DNA from 2 places in the Caldimonas brevitalea genome. Region 2 is predicted to be linked to the other one. Evidence: riboswitches for the same ligand, from Rfam matches in the RefSeq annotation. Region 2 holds a riboswitch; the other holds the start of a gene.
What was found. A riboswitch is a leader RNA that binds a small molecule or an ion and turns the genes downstream of it on or off. The one in region 2 is predicted to bind glycine.
Positions count from the first base shown of each region.

Region 1: another riboswitch for glycine. It lies ahead of AAW51_RS02335 (trimeric intracellular cation channel family protein); the one in region 2 lies ahead of gcvT (glycine cleavage system aminomethyltransferase GcvT).

Region 1 covers NZ_CP011371.1:533,391-540,169, forward strand. The annotation lists gene AAW51_RS02310 (GlxA family transcriptional regulator) at 1-297, opposite strand, end outside; gene AAW51_RS02315 (MBL fold metallo-hydrolase) at 450-1,319, shown strand; gene AAW51_RS31300 (hypothetical protein) at 1,422-1,481, shown strand; gene infA (translation initiation factor IF-1) at 2,041-2,301, shown strand; gene cspE (transcription antiterminator/RNA stability regulator CspE) at 2,415-2,624, shown strand; gene AAW51_RS02330 (hypothetical protein) at 2,662-2,916, shown strand; glycine riboswitch at 3,113-3,200, shown strand; glycine riboswitch at 3,201-3,294, shown strand; gene AAW51_RS02335 (trimeric intracellular cation channel family protein) at 3,348-3,962, shown strand; gene AAW51_RS02340 (ABC transporter substrate-binding protein) at 4,164-5,360, shown strand; gene AAW51_RS02345 (LysR substrate-binding domain-containing protein) at 5,376-6,260, shown strand; gene AAW51_RS02350 (ABC transporter substrate-binding protein) at 6,400-6,779, shown strand, end outside.
Region 2 covers NZ_CP011371.1:2,013,562-2,020,340, forward strand. The annotation lists gene gcvP (aminomethyl-transferring glycine dehydrogenase) at 1-1,757, opposite strand, end outside; gene gcvH (glycine cleavage system protein GcvH) at 1,840-2,217, opposite strand; gene gcvT (glycine cleavage system aminomethyltransferase GcvT) at 2,308-3,426, opposite strand; glycine riboswitch at 3,479-3,613, opposite strand; glycine riboswitch at 3,622-3,715, opposite strand; gene AAW51_RS08900 (electron transfer flavoprotein-ubiquinone oxidoreductase) at 4,030-5,712, opposite strand; gene AAW51_RS08905 (SDR family oxidoreductase) at 6,003-6,779, shown strand, end outside.

The DNA.
Region 1 (6,779 bases), 1.5 Mb from region 2:
CCGTTCGTGCGCCTTGCGCAGCGCGTCGATCAACTCCGCCGGGGCGCGGTTGGCCGGATGGCTCCAGGCCGGCACGATCACCAGCTCGGCGTCGAACATCGGGCCCAGACCTTCCGGCACGTCGATCACCATGCCTTGCGAGCAGCGCACCGGGCCAGGTCGTGGAGAGCAGTACCTCACCTCATAGCGCGGAAGACCCGCCGGAGCGGGTTCGACGCCGAGCACCAGCGCGGGAACCGAGAGGTGGAACAGGCTGACCCCCTCGAAGGCGACGACGGCGACACGTATGGCTTGCATGGGCGAACTCGGGAGGGGGTGACGAAATTGGCCCGATTCTATCGACAGTCGTCCTTTGGGCCGATGGCCCGCGGCGTTCGTCCTCCAGAAAATCCTGACACGCCCTCGACGGCCGTCGCGCGCCTTCATCCACCTCGAACACTGAGACAGACATGAATCCTTCTGACCTCTTCCACACGCCCCTCGCGGCTGACGCACTGGGTGCCGGCACTCACAAGGCCGAGACGTCCACGACCGACCAGACGGTGCAGGTCCAGCAGATCCGCAACGCCACGCTCAAGGTGACCTACGCTGGCGCGACCTACCTGATCGACCCGTTGTTGGCTGAAAAGGGCGCTTACCCGGGGTTCGCAGGCACCTGCAACAGCCACCTGCGCAACCCGCTGGTCGAACTGCCGCTGCCCCTCGAAGAGGTGATGAAGGCCGACGCCGTCATCGTCACCCACACCCATCTGGATCACTGGGACGACGTGGCCAGGCAGCGCCTGCCGAAAGGGGTGCCGATCTTTGCGCAGGATGAGCAAGATGCGGCGAGCATCCGCCAGGACGGCTTCACGGACGTGCGCGTGCTCGGTGAGCACACGATGTTCAACGGCACACGCCTGAGCAAGACCGGTGGTCAGCATGGCGATGACAAGACCATGGTCGTCGCCGGCAAACTGCTCGGGTCTGTCTCGGGTGTCGTCTTCCAGCGTCCTGGCCGCAAGACGGTCTATGTGGCGGGCGACACCGTGTGGAACCAACAGGTCGAAGACGCGCTCAAGCAGTACATGCCGGACGTGATCATCCTGAACACCGGCTATGCGAGGATCGAGGGGCTGGAAGGCGCGATCATCATGGGCAAGGAAGACTTGTCGCGTGCCTATCAGGCCGCCCCGCGGGCCACAGTGATCGGCACCCACATGGAGGCGGTCAACCACGGCATGCAAACGCGCCAGGAACTGCGTGACTTCATCGCCGAGAAGGGGATGGACCCGCAGCGCGTGCTGGTGCCGGCTGACGGCGAGACCTACCGGTTGTAGGCCGGGGCTTCCAGCGCCCATTCATCTGCTGCCCGCCGCGTCGGCGCACGCAAAGCCCTAGCAAACTTGCCTCGACCTCCTGTCCCGGAGCCCAGCACCGTCTTGATGCTGTGCGGAGGCTTGCCAGCCGTGTTGTGGCGGCAGGCCGCGCGAACGAAGTGAGTCAAGGTGGTCGCCGGCGCCTGGACTGCCCCTGCCGCAGGGACGCACGCCTCGCGTCAAAGACATGCACGTGTTCGATTTCTTCGCGAACCGAGCAGGACGTTCGAACCAGTGCTACACTGCGTGACCAGATTCAGCGCCCAACCGTTCTCGGTTGGGCATTTTCTTGGGCCTTTTCCCGCGCTGGCGGGTGCTTTCGGGCCCTTATCCTGTCGGTGCCGCCGGTCTGCGTTTTCGGACTGTTTTCGGCCCAATTTGATTCTTTCCCGCCCTCTCTTCCCCAAAACGAGAGGCAACGTCGGGAGCACGGCACACACGCGGAAGTGCCATGCTGGCGCGAACTTTCCCGTGTGCCGAACCGAGCGGTTGCAAACCGCCTTCGAGCCGCAGAGACCGAGCGTAAACCCGAGACACCCTCGTCGACCCTCGCGGGTCACGCCGGCAGTGACTTGTTGGTGCCCGAGCGCCGCCCTCGCACAGCCCCTGCCATGTGAGCAGGCCCTTGTCAGGCCCTGTCTCGCACCGCCCGTCCCCCATCCACGAACCAGGAGTGAACACCGTGGCCAAAGAAGAACTGATCGAGATGCACGGCGTCGTGAACGAGATCCTGCCGGACTCCCGCTTTCGGGTGACGCTGGAGAACGGGCACAAGCTCATCGCCTACACCGGCGGAAAGATGCGCAAGCATCACATCCGCATCCTGGCCGGCGACAGCGTCTCCCTGGAACTGTCCCCCTACGATCTGACGAAGGGGCGCATCACTTTCCGCCACCTCGAGCGCCGAGGTTTGGCGCCTTCTTCTCGACAACCGCGTCGCTGATGGTCAGCGGTTCGCAAGCATTTCAATCACTCGGCTTCCAAGTCAGGAAGCTGCTGACCTGCACCGGCGAAAGCTGGGGCATCTTTTTAACGAATCCATCAAGGAATGACGATATGGCCACCGAAACCGGTACTGTGAAATGGTTCAACGAAGGCAAGGGCTTCGGCTTCATTGCCCCCGACAATGGCGGCAAGGATCTCTTCGCGCACTTCAAGGAAATTCAGGGCAACGGCTTCAAGACGCTGACCGAAAACCAACGCGTCGAGTTCGAAGTGACGCAGGGGCAGAAGGGTCCGCAGGCGTCGCGCATCCGCACGATCTGACGCACCTGCACTCCTGCTGCGTCCCTCGGCGGAACCGATGAAGGACTTGCAAGAGACCACCGAGCGGATCTGCGAGCTCAAGGGTTCGCTCATCGCGCTCGATGCGCTGATGACAGCGGTGCTGCACGCACTGCCGGACGATGCGCGCCATGAAGTGCTGGAGCGCTTCGTGGTGCATGCCGAAGTGGCGCGAACCGTGCTCTTGCACGTCCCCATCTCGGAGCACACGATTGCCGCCTTCGAGCACGACATCGGCAGGTACCTGGCCATCGGTCACGCGCCGCACGACTAGGCGGTGTTCAAGAGGTCGCTCTCCTGTGCGCCCAAAAATGCGCGACGCCCAACCCCTCTCGGTTGGGCGTTTTCATTTGGGCCTTTCCCGCGCCCATGTCCAATGCCGAACCTTTACGTTGGCCTCGCCCTCCGTGGCCCGTCGAGGTCGCCTCAGCAGGCCGTCAGACGGCAAGGCTGCCGCTGAAGTAACATGGTCGCGCACTGCGGGAGAGCGGGGCCGCAAACCCCCGCCGAAGGCGCAAACTCCCATCATCGCTCAGGCAAAAGGACCGCAGTCGCACGTTTTCGCCGACTGGAGAGTGGCCGTCACGGCCCACCGAAGGGGCAGGCTGCAGGCGCAGCTGAAACTCTCAGGTTCAAGGACAGGGGGAGAGGCGCAGCAGGTGCACGTCGGCGTGACGCGCGTCCTGCGTCCACTCTGGAGTCCTGATGTTGACCATCGTCTACCTTGTCGCCATCGCCGCCGAAGCCATGGCGGGCGCTCTCGCCGCCGGCCGCCGCAGCATGGATTTCTTCGGCGTCACCGTCATCGCCTTCGTCACGGCACTCGGTGGGGGCACGCTGCGGGATGTCATCCTCGGGCACTTTCCGGTCGGATGGACCCAGCATCCCGCCCATGTGTACCTGGTCATCTCCGCTGGCCTGCTGACGACGTTGGTGGCCAGGTATTTGCATCACCTCAAGCGCATCTTCCTCGTGCTCGATGCCATGGGCCTGGTGGCGTTCTCGTTGATCGGGAGCGACGTGGCCCTGCAGATGAGCTACGCACCACCCGTCGTCATCATGGCGGGCATGATCACCGGCATCTTCGGCGGGGTGCTGCGCGACGTCCTGTGCAACCAGGTCCCGGTCGTGTTCCGCCAAGAGCTCTATGCCGTCGTGTCTCTTGCGGTCTGCCTGCTGTTCCTGCTGCTGCGCGAATACGGTGTCGCGGACGACCTGAACACGGCCATCAGTTTCTCCGCCGGACTCACACTGCGCCTGTGCGCCGTCTGGCGCGGCTGGCGCCTGCCGACGTTCTCCTATCGCCAGCGCTGGGACTGAGCTCACGCCTGCGCCGGGCACTTCGAGCCTACATCGGGCTGAGACTGTAGGCCGGGCAACACGGGCTTTGCTTCCGCCCCGAGCCAACCCGCCGCGGCCGCATATGTCACGTCGAGCCCTCCACGGAGGAGGGTTCCACCTGATGCTCACCAAATGAAAGCAGTTGCAACATCGCCAAAAAACACAACCTGGAGACAAAACATGACGATGGGTCGAGTGCTGCTTGCCGCCTGGTTCGCATCGTTCGCCGCGATGGCGAACGCACAGGCGTCGCAACCGCTGCGGGTGGGTTTCGTGTGCCCCCTCAGCGGGGGATCGCAGGAGTTCGGTCACAGCGCCCGCCTCGGCGCCGAGCTGGCGGTCAAGGAAATCAACGAGGTGGGTGGCTACTTGGGCCGGCAGCTCGAACTGGTCACGCGCGACGACAAGGGTGACCCCGACGAAGGCCGCCGACAGGCCGAGGACCTGGTGCTCAAGCAGAAGGTGGACTTCACGGTCGGCTACTGCAACACCGGTGTGGCCCTGAAGTCGCTCGATGTGTTCCAGGACCACAAGCACCTGCTGGTCGTGCCGGTGGCGACCGGGTCGGCCGTGACGGCCAAGTACCCGGCCGACAAGAGTTTTGTCTTCCGCATGTCGGCGCGCGACACGCTGCAGGCGGCCTTCCTGGTGGACGAGATCGTCAAGCGCGGCTACACGCGGGTCGCCGTGTTCGCCGACGCCACCGGCTACGGCGAGGGGGGCCTCAAGGACGTCGAGAAGTTCCTCGCCGAGAAGCAACTGAAGCCCGTCTACACCGCACGCTTCGACCTAGGCGTGCGCCGGCTCACAGAGCAAGTGCAGCAGGCCCGCGCCGCCGGGGCGGAAGTGATCCTCGGCTACACCTTGGGCGCCGAGCTCGCGGTGCTCGCCGAGGCGCGCGCCCAGGCGCGCTTCGAGGGCCCGCTGTACGGCCCCTGGACCCTGTCGTTCCGCACCTTGCCCGAGCGCGCCGGCCCCGCGGTGGAAGGCGCGATGATGGTGCAGACCATCATCCAGGACCTCGCCAACGAGCGCCGGGCGTCCTTCCTGGTTCGCCTCAAGCGCCATGCCGGCACCCAGCCGCTGGGCTCGCTGATGGCCGCGGCGCAGACCTACGACGCGGTGCACCTGATGATGCGCGTCGTGTTCCAGACCCGCGGCAACACCTCGGCCGATGTATTGAAGCAGGCGTTGGAGAACCTGGAGCGGCCCTACCCCGGCGTCGTCACGTCCTACGACCGGCCCTTCTCGGCCGCCGACCACGACGCCTTCTCGCGCAACATGATCTGGCTGGGCGTGTGGCGCAAGGGCGAGATCCAGTTCTATCACGCCGACGACGCCAAGCGCGCCAGTTTCATCCGGCGCAAGGAGTCCTGAGCCGGCGCCGCTTGCATGACCGCACACCGCATCCCGCCCATCCAGGGCCTGCTCGCCTTCGAGGCGCTCGCACGGCTGCGCAGCGGCACGCTGGCGGCTGAAGAACTGAACGTCACGCCGAGTGCCGTCAGCCACCGCATCCGCCAGCTGGAGTCGCAGCTGGGGCTCAAGCTGTTCTCGCGCGGCGACTTCACGCTGACGACGGATGGCGCCGCCTACCTTGCGCGCGTGCGCGAGGCCTTGACGGCCTTGCAGCAGGTGCCGGGGCGCAGCAGTGGCAGCGGCGGCGCCACCCGGCTGCGTGTCGCGGTCACGCCGACCTTCTCGCGCCAGCTGCTGCTGCCGCGGCTGGCGCTGTTCCGGCATGCTTATCCCGACATCGACCTGATCCTGCAGGTCACCATCCCGATGCTCAATGTGACGGCCGAAGAGACCGACATCGAGCTGCGCTTCGGCACCGGGCCCTTTCCGGACCGCGAGTCGGTGCGGCTGCAGTCCGACACGGTGTGCCCGGTCTGTAGCCCCGAGTACCTCAACACGGTCGGGCCCTTCGACGGCTTTCAGAGCGACGAGACGGTGGCCCGGGCGCGCTTGATCCGCTGCCCGCTGGAGCCGTGGCGCACCTGGTTCACCGAGTGCGGGCTGAGCTTGACCGAGCCGCGCGAAGGCGCGCAGTTCAACGACATCGGGCTGGTGCTGGACGCCGCCGTGGCCGGCTTCGGCGTCGCGTTGATGCGCATGAAGCTCGGCGCGGCCTGGCTCGACGACGGCCGGCTGGTGCGTTTGTCGGACCGCCAGGTGGCCTCGCCCAACCACTATTTCCTGTGCTGGCAGCCGGGCGCGCTGGAGCGCTGGGAGTGCGCCGCCTTCGTCGAGTGGATGAAGCAATCGCTCGGTTGACGGGGGCCCGGCGCGTCGCTTGAAAATCGCTCAAGCGCACGCCCAAGAAGTTTCAACCGGCAGCTGTCGCGTCTTTCTACAGTGGGTACGCAGAGACGGGGGTCACACCCGCTCGCACCACAAGGAGACAGACAGCATGATGAATCGACGCCACAGCCTCACCCTGGCCACCGCGGCCGCCCTTGGCTTCACGCTCGCCGCTTCGACCAACGCCTTCGCGGCGGAGCCGATCAAGGTCGCCGTCACCGCGCCGCTGACCGGTGGTTCCGCCCCGATGGGCGTGAGCCTGCGCGACGGTATCAAGCTCGCGGCCGCCGAGATCAACGCCCGCGGCGGCGTGCTCGGCCGCCCGCTGCTGCTCGTCGAGCGCGACGACGAAGGCAAGAACGAACGCGGCGCCCAGGTGGTGCAGGAACTCATCAACAAGGAAGGTGTGGTCGCCGCGCTGGGCATCGTCAACACCGGCGTTGCGCTGGCCAGCCAGCGCTTCTATCAAGAGGCCAAGATCCCGGTCATCAC
Region 2 (6,779 bases):
ACCAGCAGACCGGCATATTCACCTTGCGAGCCGGCATTGGGCTGCAGCGAGATGCCGGCATAGCCGGTGGCCTGGCACAGCCACTGTTGCAGCTGCTGGTCGAGCAGTTCGTAGCCGGCCAGCTGGTCACGCGGCGCGAAGGGGTGGATGTGGGCGAACTCGGGCCAGGTGATGGGGATCATCTCGCTGGTCGCGTTCAGCTTCATCGTGCACGACCCGAGCGGGATCATGGTGCGGTCGAGCGCCAGGTCCTTGTCGGACAGCGAGCGCAGGTAGCGCAGCATCTCCGTCTCGGAACGGTGGGTGTTGAAGACGGGGTGGGTCAGGTAGGCGCTGCGGCGCTGCAGTGCGGCGGGCAGCAGGGTCGGCAGGCCGGCTTCGAAGCCCTCGAAGGACGGCAGGGCCTGGCCCTGGGCCACCACTTCGGCGAACACCTGCCACAAGGCGGACAGGTCTTCGCGCGTGGTGGTTTCGTCGAGCGTGATGCCCACCGCGTCGGGCCCGGCGCGGCGCAGGTTCATGCCGCGGCCGACCGCGTCGACCAGCAGCGGGTCGGTGCGCGAGCCGGTCAGCACCGTCAGCGTGTCGAAGGCATGTTCGTGCTTGAGCTTCCAGCCGAGCGCCTGCAGGCCTCGCGCCAGCACCGCGGTGTAGGTGGCCACGCGCAGCGCGATGCGCTTCAGGCCCTCGGGGCCGTGGTAGACCGCGTACATGCTGGCCACGACGGCCGGCAGCACTTGCGCGGTGCAGATGTTGGAGGTGGCCTTCTCGCGCCGGATGTGCTGCTCGCGCGTCTGCAGCGCCAGGCGGTAGGCCGGCGCGCCTTGTGCGTCGACACTGACGCCGACCAGACGCCCCGGCAGCGAGCGCTTGAACTCGTCCTTGCAGGCCAGGTAGGCGGCGTGCGGGCCGCCGTTGCCCATCGGCATGCCGAAACGCTGGGTGGTGCCCAGCGCGATGTCGGCGCCGAGTTCGCCGGGGGAGGCGAGCAGCGTCAGCGCCAGCAGGTCGGCCGCCACGATGGCCAGGCCGCCGCGCGCATGCACCTCGGTGATGACCGGGCGCAGGTCGCGCACCCGGCCGCACACGCCGGGGTATTGGAACAAGGCGCCGAAGCACTCGGTCTGGCCCGCCTGCTCGGCCGGGCCGGTCAGCACCGTGATGCCGAGCGGCTGCGCGCGGGTGCGCACCACTTCCAGCGTCTGCGGCAGCACGTCATCGGCGACGAAAAAGGTGGTGTTCTTGGACTTGCCGACACGCGCCGCCAGCGTCATCGCTTCGGCAGCCGCGGTCGCTTCGTCGAGCATCGAGGCGTTGGCGATCGCCATGCCGGTGAGATCGCAGACCATGGTCTGGAAGTTCACGAGCGCTTCCATGCGGCCTTGCGAGATCTCGGCCTGGTAGGGCGTGTAGGCGGTGTACCAGGACGGGTTTTCGAGCACGTTGCGCAGGATCACCGCCGGCGTGTGGGTGCCGTGGTAGCCCTGGCCGATGAAGCTCTTGAGCACGCGGTTGCGGCCGGCCAGCGCCTTCAGTTCGCGCAGCGCTTCGGCTTCCGACAGGGGCGTGGGCAGATGCATGCCCTGCGCGCGGCGGATGGCCGTGGGCACGATGGTGTCGATCAGGGCCTGCCGCGAGGCGGCGCCGATCACCGACAACATCTTGGTTTCGTCTTCGCGGGCGATGCCGATGTGGCGTTCGACGAAATCGTCGTGGGCTTCGAGTTCGGACAGGGGGGCGTGGGCGGCGGTCAGCATGGCAGGCTTTCGGTCGGCGCCCGGGACAGCGGCAGCAGTGCTGCCCCCGGGCGGCGCGGGCGGAAGGGGAGGAAGGAAAAGATCAGCTGTTCTGCACCAGCTGTTCGTAGGCGGGGCCGTCGAGCAGCGCGTCGAACTGCGCCCGGTCGGACAACTTGATCTTGAAGAACCACCCCTGGCCGAGCGGGTCGCTGTTGGCGAGCGACGGGTCGGCGCGCAGGGCCTCGTTCACGTCGATCACGCTGCCGCTCACCGGGGCATACAGGTCGGCTGCCGCCTTGACGGACTCGACGACCCCGGCGATGGCCTTCTGCTCCAGCGTCGCGCCGACGGCGGGCAGGTCGACGAACACCACGTCACCCAGGGCGTCCTGGGCGTGCTGGGTGATGCCCACCGTGGCGATGTCGTCGTCACCGGTGAGCTCGATCCACTCGTGGTCGGGGGTGTATTTCACGGTCATGTGTGCAGCTCCTGCTGTTCTCGGAAAGGGGAATCGGGGGCGGGGGTAGGCAGGCGCCGGCGCGCAGGCGCCGCACGCCACCTCGGGGCGTCAGCCGCGGTGATACCGATGCGGGGCAAATGGCATTCCGCGCACCTGCATCGGGAGGTGGCGCTCGCGCACCACGGCATAGACCGTGCCGCCGGGCGCCGTGTGGTTGACCGGCAGGTAGGCCATCGCGATCGGCTGGTTGACGCTCGGGCCGAGGGTGCCGCTGGTCACATGGCCCAGCGCGTGGCCGTGGCTGTCGACGATCTTGGTGCCTTCGCGCACCGGCGCGCGTTCGAGGCCCACGAGGCCGACGCGCTTGTTGGTGGGGCCGTGTGCGAGCTGGTTGGCGAGGGTCAGGGCGCCCGGGTAGTGGCCCTCGCGCGCGCCGCCAGGGCGGCGCACCTTCTGGATGGCCCAGGTCAGCCCGGCTTCCACCGGCGTGGTGTTGGCGTCGATGTCATGCCCGTACAGGCACAGACCCGCTTCGAGGCGCAAGGTGTCGCGCGCGCCAAGGCCGGCCGGCGCGACCTCGGGTTGGGCCAGCAGCGCGCGCGCCAGCCCCTCGGCCTGCTCGGCCGGCACCGAGATTTCGAAGCCGTCCTCGCCGGTGTAGCCCGAGCGGGTCACGAAACAGGCGGCGCCGGCCAGCTCGAAGGTGTTGCCGCTCATGAAGGTCAGGCTGGTGACGTCGGCGTTCAGCCGGGCCAGCGCCACGGCCGCCTTGGGGCCTTGCAGCGCGAGCAGGGCGCGGTCGGGCAGCGGCTGGATTTGGCAGCGGTGGCCGATGTGGGTGCGCAGATGGGCGATGTCGGCGTTTTTGCAGGAGGCGTTGACGACCAGGAACAGGTCGTCGGCGCGCCGCGTGATCATCAGGTCGTCGAGCAACCCGCCGTTGGGGTTGGTGAAGAAGCCGTAGCGTTGTTTGCCCACCGGCAGGTCGACCACGTCCACGGGCACCAGCGATTCGAGTGCCCGGGCAGCGTCGTCGCCGGACAGCCGCAGCTGGCCCATGTGGGAGACGTCGAACAGTGCAGCCGCTTCGCGGCACTGCTTGTGCTCGGCGATGATGCCGGCGTATTGCACCGGCATCTCGTAGCCGGCGAACGGCACCATGCGGGCACCGAGTTCGAGATGCAGGGTGTGCAGCGGGGTCTTGAGCAGGGCGGTGGTGTCGGGCATCACGGTCTCCGAGGGCATAAGGCATAACCACTGCACGAGTTCGTTGCAGTGGGCTGCCCTCGCTGTCCGCTTTACCTGAGAGATTGGCCGCGGCGCTTGCTCAGCGCAGACGGCTTGCCCCTTCGGTGGGCCCCCTCGTCGGCTGACTTGCAGCGTCGACCTGGGGCCTCTCTCCAGTGAGGATCGTCCGGGTGGGGACGAGCGTCAGTCCTTTTGCCTGAGCGTTCGAGCGGGGTTCCGCTCTGCGCCTTCGGCGGCTTCCGGGGAAGCTCTCTCCTGACTGCGCCGCAGTATAGCGGCGCCTGCGGCGATTGGGGCAGGAGTGGAAACGGTCCGGAAGCAAGCCGACCGGCGGCACGCCGGCAAAAACGAGCCAGACAGCCAGGGCCGGACCATTCTGCATCGCTTGCCCACTCGGCGCACCCGGCGCACGGCAAAGGCTCGCGCAGCACCGGTCGGGCGACCACGATGCGAGAAGAGAGGCGGGAGCGGGGAGGTCGGAAGAGGAGGGAAAGGAAGAGGGCGCGCGACCACCGGGAGACGGTCGGCCGGCGCGCCGGAGGGGCGCGCCGCCCGCGCAGGCGGGGCCTCGCCCCGCCTCGCTTACATCCCCGAGTAGTTGGGCCCGCCGCCGCCTTCCGGCGTCACCCAGACGATGTTCTGGGTCGGGTCCTTGATGTCGCAGGTCTTGCAGTGCACGCAGTTTTGCGCGTTGATCTGCAGGCGCTCGCCGGCACCGCTCTCGTTCGGGACGAACTCGTAAACCCCCGCCGGGCAGTAGCGGCTTTCGGGCCCGCCGTATTTGGCGAGATTGATGTTGACCGGGACGCTCGCGTCCTTCAGCGTCAGGTGCGCCGGCTGGTCTTCGCCGTGATTGGTGTTGCTGACAAAGACCGAGCTGAGCCGGTCGAAGGTCAGCTTGCCGTCCGGCTTCGGGTAGGTGATCTTGGCGCACTCGGCCGCCGGCTTCAGATAGGTGTGGTCCGGCGCCGGGCGGTGGATCGTCCACGGTGGGGCCTTGAAGCCGAGCTTGGGCAGCAGCCACTGCTCGATGCCGTTCATCACGGTGCCGACGTACAGGCCCTTCTTGAACCACTGCTTGAAGTTGCGCGCCTTGTCGAGCTCTTCGTAGAGCCAGCTCTTCTCGAACGCGGCGGGGTAGGCGCTCAGCTCGTCGTGCTGACGGCCGGCCGTCACCGCGTCGAAGGCGGCTTCGGCGGCCAGCATGCCGGTCTTGATGGCGGCGTGGCTGCCCTTGATGCGGCTGACGTTGAGGTAGCCGGCCTCGCAGCCGACCAGCGCGCCACCCGGGAACACCGTCTTGGGCAGGCTCAGGATGCCGCCGGCAGTGATGGCGCGGGCGCCGTAGCTGATGCGCTTGCCGCCTTCGAGCACTTCACGGATGCGCGGGTGGGTCTTCCAGCGTTGCATCTCCTCGAACGGGCTGAGCCAGGGGTTGCTGTAGTCGAGGCCGGTGATGTAGCCGAGCGTGACCTTGTTGTCCTCCATGTGGTAGAGGAAGCCGCCGCCGTAGGTGCTCGGGTCCACCGGCCAGCCGGCGGTGTGCAACACCTCACCGGGCTTGTGACGGCCGGGCTCGACTTCCCAGAGTTCCTTGATGCCGATGGCATAGCTCTGCGGGTCTTTGCCGGCGTCGAGCTTGAACTTGGCGATCAGCTGCTTGCCGAGGTGGCCGCGCGAGCCCTCCGCAAAGACGGTGTATTTGCCATGCAGTTCCATGCCGAGCTGGAAGCTGTCGAGCGGTTCGCCGTGCTTGCCGAGCCCGAGGTTGCCGGTGGCGACGCCCTTGACCGAGCCGTCGTCGTTATAGAGCACTTCGGCTGCCGAGAAGCCCGGGAAGATCTCGACGCCCAGGCCTTCGGCCTGCTGCGCCAGCCAGCGGGTCACGTTGCCCAGGCTGATCACGTAGTTGCCGTCGTTGTGGAAGCACTCGGGCAGGATCGGGCTCTTGAGGGCACCGCCTTCGGTCAGGAACAAGAAGCTGTCCCCGGTCACCGGCTGGTTCAGCGGCGCGCCGAGTTCCTTCCAGTTCGGAATCAACTCGTTCAGCGCGCGCGGGTCCATGATCGCGCCGGACAGGATGTGGGCGCCCGGCTCGGAGCCTTTTTCGAGCACGCAAACCGAAACCTCCTGGCCTTTTTCAGCCGCCAGTTGCTTCAGGCGGATGCCGGTGGCCAGGCCGGCGGGGCCACCGCCGACGATCACCACGTCGTATTCCATCGATTCGCGGGGACCGTACTGCTCCAGGATCTGTTGCGGCGTCATCGTCTCGTTCCTTCAATCGTATTTATGTGGGGGCTCGAGTGGGGGCTCGACGCGAGCTTCCCGCAATTCTATCGGGCCGCGGCAAAAAAACGAACGACCGTTCTATTCTTTGCACGAGGGGATGTCTCAATCTTGCACTGCGCGGGGTGTTGTCCTGCACCGCGGTTGGCCCGGATGTCCGGGCAGCGACACCTGATCACAGTCCGCTGCCGTTATCCTTGCGGCAGTACGCGAGGCCCGCCAGCGGCCCCGCTTGGTCACGACGTATACGAAGCAAAGAGGTGGTAGCGATGGCATACAGCATGGATCTTTCGGGGCGCGTGGCGCTGATCACGGGCGCCTCCAGCGGTCTGGGGACGCAGTTCGCCAAGACCTTGGCCGCGTCCGGCGCGGCGGTGGTGCTCGCCGGTCGGCGGGTCGAGCGCCTGAAGACGCTGCGGGCCGAGATCGAGGCCTCCGGCGGCGACGCGCATGTGGTGGGCCTGGACGTCACCGACATCAACAGCATCCGCTCGGCGGTGGCGCATGCCGAAACCGAAGTGGGCGGCATCGACATCCTGGTCAACAACTCGGGCGTCAGCACCACGCAGAAGCTGACCGACGTGACGCCCGACGAATACGACTACATCTTCGACACCAACACCCGCGGCGCGTTCTTCGTCGCCCAGGAAGTCGGCAAGCGCATGTTGGCGCGCGCGCGCGGGGCGGCCCCGGGCACCTACACCGGGGGGCGCATCGTCAACATCGCGTCGATGGCGGGCCTGCGTGTGCTGGGACAGATCGGCGTGTACTGCATGAGCAAGAGCGCGGTGATCCATATGACGCGCGCGATGGCGCTGGAATGGGGTCGCTTCGGCATCAACGTCAATGCGGTCTGCCCGGGCTACATCGACACCGAGATCAACCACCATCATTGGGAAAGCGAGCAGGGCCAGAAGCTGATCAACATGCTGCCGCGCAAGCGGCTCGGGCAGCCCAAGGACCTGGACGCACTGGTGGTGATGCTGTGTTCCAACGAGAGCCACTTCATCAACGGCGCGGTGATCTCGGCGGACGACGGTTTCGGC